Regions from separate parts of the Solwaraspora sp. WMMB762 genome, predicted to be linked through region 1. Evidence: riboswitches for the same ligand, from Rfam matches in the RefSeq annotation. Region 1 holds a riboswitch; the other holds the start of a gene.
The links. Region 1 has a riboswitch for cobalamin ahead of metE (5-methyltetrahydropteroyltriglutamate--homocysteine S-methyltransferase). Riboswitches for the same ligand answer to the same signal wherever they lie in the genome.

Region 1 (2,375 bases):
CAGTGACGTGGTGCCGTCGCGCAGCGCCCGACCGAGCACGACGACCTCGTCGACCTTCTGGCGGGCGAACGCGAGCCGCTCGGACAGCCGGGAATCGAGGCGGGTTTCGTCGGCCAGGTCGACCGGGACGTGCAGCAGCGAGCAGGAGGTGGACACGGCCATGTGATCGGCGAGGCCGGCGACGGTCGCGCCGGCCGTGATGGCGGCCCGCAGGTCGGTACGCCAGATGTTGCGGCCGTCGACCAGGCCGGCGACGATCGTCTTGCCACCCAGTGGGCCGGCGGCGGCGAGCCGGTGAAGGTTCCCTGGTCCCGCCACCAGGTCCAGGCCGACGGCCTCGACCGGGGTGCCCAGCAGTGCCGGCAGCGCGTCGCCGAGTTCACCGAAGTAGGTCGCGACGAAGATCTGCGGCCGGTTGGCCAGTTCACCGAGTCGGGTGTAGGCGCGGCGCAGCGCGTCGATCTCGTTCGGGGTGCGGTCGGCGACGTACGCGGGCTCGTCGAGCTGCACCCAGGCCACGCCCGCGTCGGCCAGCGCGGTGAGGATCCGCGCGTACGTCTCGACCAGGTCGTCGATGCGGGCGAACGGATCGTCGCCCTTGGCCAGGAGCAGGAACGTGGCCGGCCCGACGAGCACCGGCCGGGTCGTGATGCCCAGCTCGGCGGCCTCGGCGTACTCCCTGAGCGCCTTGGTCGGATCGGGCGTGAAGACGGTGTCGGAGTCGATCTCCGGCACCAGGTAATGGTAGTTGGTGTCGAACCACTTCGTCAGTTCCAGGGCCGGCTCGGCGTCCACGCCGCGGGCCATGGCGAAGTAGGTGTTGAGCGCGGAGAGGCCGAGCCGGGTGAACCGGGTCGGGATCGCGCCGACGGCGACGGCCGTGTCGAGAACGTGATCGTAGTAGGAGAAGACATTCGACGGGATCGCGTCGAGGCGAGCGTCGCGCAGCGTACGCCAGACCTCGGCCCGCAGCCCGGCGGCGGTGCTCTCCAAGTCGTCGGCGTCGATGGTGCCAGCCCAGTACGCCTCGACAGCCTTCTTCAGCTCACGATTGGCGCCGATGCGTGGGTAGCCGAGCACGGTGCTCTGGCCGAATGCGGTACTCACCAAGGGGGTCCTTCCCTCGAAGTGCCCGGCGGACACGGGAGGGAAAACGGGTACACCTCGGGTACCGGCTTTCCGCCCTGGCCCTCCCGAGAGGCCGCCGGCGGCGCACACCGGCGGCGTGCGCAGCGCTGGCAGGTCTTCGGACTCGTGGGCATAACACAGTCGCCTACTGGCCGTCGCTTCCCAGACCTCGCGGTCCAGTGCTCTGTTGACGGCGGTCGTTCCCACTCACCGCTGCGGGGCAGTCCCGGTCTCCCACCGGGTTCCCTCTTACGACGTCCCGCCCGTACGGACGGGACGAACCAGCTCCACCGGCCATCGTACGGGCCCGAGGGCGCTGTCCGGGTCAGGGTGTCCGACGTACGGGACAGTGCCTGGCTGTCGCGTGGTGGACTTGTCGTCCAACCTTCGTCCGCACGGAAGGTGCCGCATGGGCCGCAAGATCGACAAGCGTGCCGTGATTGTCGATGGCCGTGAAATGATCGCGGTCTCGCCTGCGGACTTCAACCGCCTTGATGCGTCCCGTCGGCAGGTGGGCGCACGGGTCGCCCGGACGGTACGAGTACACCAGCAGTTGCGCGATGCCCAGACCCGTCTTGCGCAGATCCAGGCCATGCTCAACGCATCTGAACCGACGGAATGCGTCTGTGATCGGGTCGCTGCTGTCCTGGGCGACAACTCCGCCCGGGACAGCAGCGATCCGGCTCAACCGAGCAGAAAACGTCGTCGAATCAGAAGTCGTCGTCGAAGGTGACCGACCCGGTCACCCCGACCTGGTACGCCGACACCCGGCGTTCGAAGAAGTTCGACAGTTCCTGCACGTCCTGCAGGTCCATGAAGGCGAACGGGTTGGTCGAGCCGTACATCGGTGCGATGCCGAGCACGGCCAGCCGCCGGTCGGCGACGTGCTGCAGGTATTCGCGCATGTCGGCCAGGGACATCCCGGAGACGCCCTGTTCGAGCAGGTCGGCGGCGAACTGCACCTCGCACTCGACCGCCTCGGCGAGCATGTCCCGCACCTGCTGTTCCATCTCGGCGTCGAACAGGTCCGGCTCCTCGGCGCGGACGGTGTCCACCACGTCGAAGGCGAACGCCATGTGCATCGACTCGTCGCGGAACACCCAGTTGGTGCCCGACGCGAGACCGTTGAGCAGCCCCCGGGACCGCAAAAAGTACACGTAGGCGAAGGCACCGTAGAAGAACAGGCCCTCGATGCAGGCGGCGAAGCAGATCAGGTTGAGCAGGAACGCCCGCCGGTCGGCGCGGGT
Region 2 (2,375 bases), 3.5 Mb from region 1:
AGATCCGGGCGATCCGGTCGATCTCGGCATCGGGCAGCGTGACCGCAGGCAGGGCCGCCCGCGCATCGCGTACCCGCAGCGCGAGCTGGTTGTCGGTGGACCGCCAGCGATCCGCGAACGCCACCGGGTCGGTCTCGTACGCCAGCCGCCGGCGCACCACCTCGGCCCGGTCGGCCACCTCGGAAGGTGCGGCCACCGACACCATCAGCCCGAAGCGGTCCAGCAACTGTGGACGCGGCTCGCCCTCCTCCGGGTTCATCGTGCCGACCAGCAGGAACCGGGCGGCGTGACTGACCGACACCCCGTCGCGTTCGACGTGGGCCCGGCCCATTGCCGCCGCGTCCAGCAGCAGGTCCACCAGATGGTCCGGCAACAGGTTGACCTCGTCGACGTAGAGCAGGCCCCGGTGCGCGGCGGCGAGCAGCCCTGGCTCGTAGGCCTTCACGCCGGCGCTGAGCACCCGCTGGATGTCGAGCGTGCCGACCACCCGGTCCTCAGTGGCGCCGACCGGCAACTCGACCAGGGCGGCCGGGCCGCGGCGTGCGGTCACCGGCGCGGTGTGCGGCCCATCGGGGCAGGTTGGGTCCGGGGCCGCCGGGTCGCAGCCGAACCGGCAACCGAGCACCCGGTCGACCTCCGGCAGCAGCCCGGCCAGCGCGCGGACGATCGTCGACTTCGCGGTGCCCTTCTCACCCCGGATGAGCACGCCGCCGATGCCGGGGTGCACCGCGGCGAGCAGCAGGGCCTGCCGCAGGTCGGGCAGGCCGACGACGGCGGTGAACGGGTACGGCGTCATGGCAGGGGCCGACAGGTGTGCATGGTGAATCCCTCCCGCGGGTGTCCACGCCCGCGTACCGGTGGACCAGCGAGCGGCCGGAGTCTCCTGGCTGCCGGATCGACGTCGCGTCCCGAGCCTTCCCGCCGTTGGGGCAGTGGCTGTCTCACGGGGACGCGACTCACCGGTCACAGTGGCGGGACCGCCCCGGATTCGCACCGGGTTCCTCCGCGCACCGCTCGTGCCGGTCATGCTCCCCCACCGACGGTCCACCGTCAATGTGGCGCCGGTCCCGGTGCCGGCCACGGCCACAGCCATTGCCCGGCCGGTCACGACGGCGGTACGCTGCGCATGCCACGGTGTTCGGGAAGCCGGTGTGAGTCCGGCGTGGTCCTCGCCACTGTGACCGGGAAGTGTCCGTTCCACCATGCCACTGGGCCGACGACGGTCCGGGAAGGCGGGACGGCTGCGACGATCCGGGAGCCAGGAGACCGGCCGTGGCACGCACCGCATCGCCACGAGGCATGGACGAGAGGATTTCCTGGCATGACTGCACCTTCTGTCGGCGGCGAGGTCACCACCACCGCCATCCGCGTACCGCTCGCCGGTTGGTTGCTGGCCGCCGTCGCGGCGGTCGTCATCTACCTGGTCGCGCAGGACAACGGGCTGGTGCTGGCCGGTGCCGCCGAGTTCGTGCACGAGTTCACCCACGACGGCCGGCACGCCCTCGGCGTACCGTGCCACTGAGCGGGCGGCCGGCTCCGATGAGCACCTACCCGTTCGGCGCGGTGCTGGGCCGCGGCCTGCTCGCCGGTGCGGCCGCCGGCGTGGCAGGCGCGGTGGCGGCCCTGCTGATCGTCGAACCGCAGATCGAGTCGGCGCTGGTCGTCGAGGAGGCCCGCGCGGCGACCGGGACGGCCGGACACAGCCACGACGAGGAGTTGGTCGGTCGGGCCATGCAGGTCCTCGGCGGGCTGGTCGCCACCGTCGCGGTGGCGCTGTGCCTGGCGTTGATCGTCGCCGTGGTCTTCGCGGCGACCCGGCACCTGCTGCCCGGCCGCGACGACTTCCGCCGCGTGGGGCTGCTCGCCGGGCTCGGCTTCGTCGTGGTGGCGCTGCTACCGGCGATCCACTTCCCGGCCAACCCGCCGGGCGTCGGCGACCCGGACACCGTCAACCAGCGCACCGGACAGTATCTGTCGTTCATCATCGCCGCAGCCGCCGTCACCTGGCTGGCGCTGCTGACCCACCGGCGGCTGACCGGCTGGGCGCGGCCGGCTCCCTACCGGACGGTGGTCGCGGCGGCGCTGGCCGTCGTCGGGTACGCCCTGCTGCTGGCGCTCTGGCCGGCCACCGGGGTCGACGTGCCCGCCGATATCCCGGCGGCGCTGCTGTGGGAGTTCCGGCTCGCCTCGCTGGCGCAGCTCGCCACGATGTGGACGGTCCTCGGGGTGGTGTTCGGACTGCTGCTCACCCCGGCCCGGACCGGTGACCGGCGGCCCACGCTCGCCAACGTCGCGTGACGGTTGAGGACGGCGCGACGGGAGCGGAGCACGGCCCGGCGGGACCGGCAGCCGGGCACCCCGCCCGGGTGACCGTC

Region 2: it holds a riboswitch for cobalamin, as region 1 does, so the genes downstream of both, ACN27J_RS03620 (VWA domain-containing protein) here and metE (5-methyltetrahydropteroyltriglutamate--homocysteine S-methyltransferase) in region 1, are expected to answer to the same signal.

What each region holds. Positions count from the first base shown of each region.
Region 1 covers NZ_JBMHMD010000001.1:4,217,434-4,219,808, forward strand. Annotated here, with positions in the region: gene metE (5-methyltetrahydropteroyltriglutamate--homocysteine S-methyltransferase) at 1-1,107, opposite strand, end outside; cobalamin riboswitch at 1,221-1,429, opposite strand; gene ACN27J_RS18795 (hypothetical protein) at 1,538-1,861, shown strand; partial or broken gene ACN27J_RS18800 (ribonucleotide-diphosphate reductase subunit beta) at 1,839-2,375, opposite strand, start outside.
Region 2 covers NZ_JBMHMD010000001.1:754,860-757,234, reverse strand. Annotated here, with positions in the region: gene ACN27J_RS03620 (VWA domain-containing protein) at 1-796, opposite strand, end outside; cobalamin riboswitch at 877-1,004, opposite strand; cobalamin riboswitch at 1,116-1,289, shown strand; gene ACN27J_RS03615 (CbtB domain-containing protein) at 1,322-1,522, shown strand; gene ACN27J_RS03610 (CbtA family protein) at 1,540-2,298, shown strand; gene ACN27J_RS03605 (hypothetical protein) at 2,367-2,375, shown strand, end outside.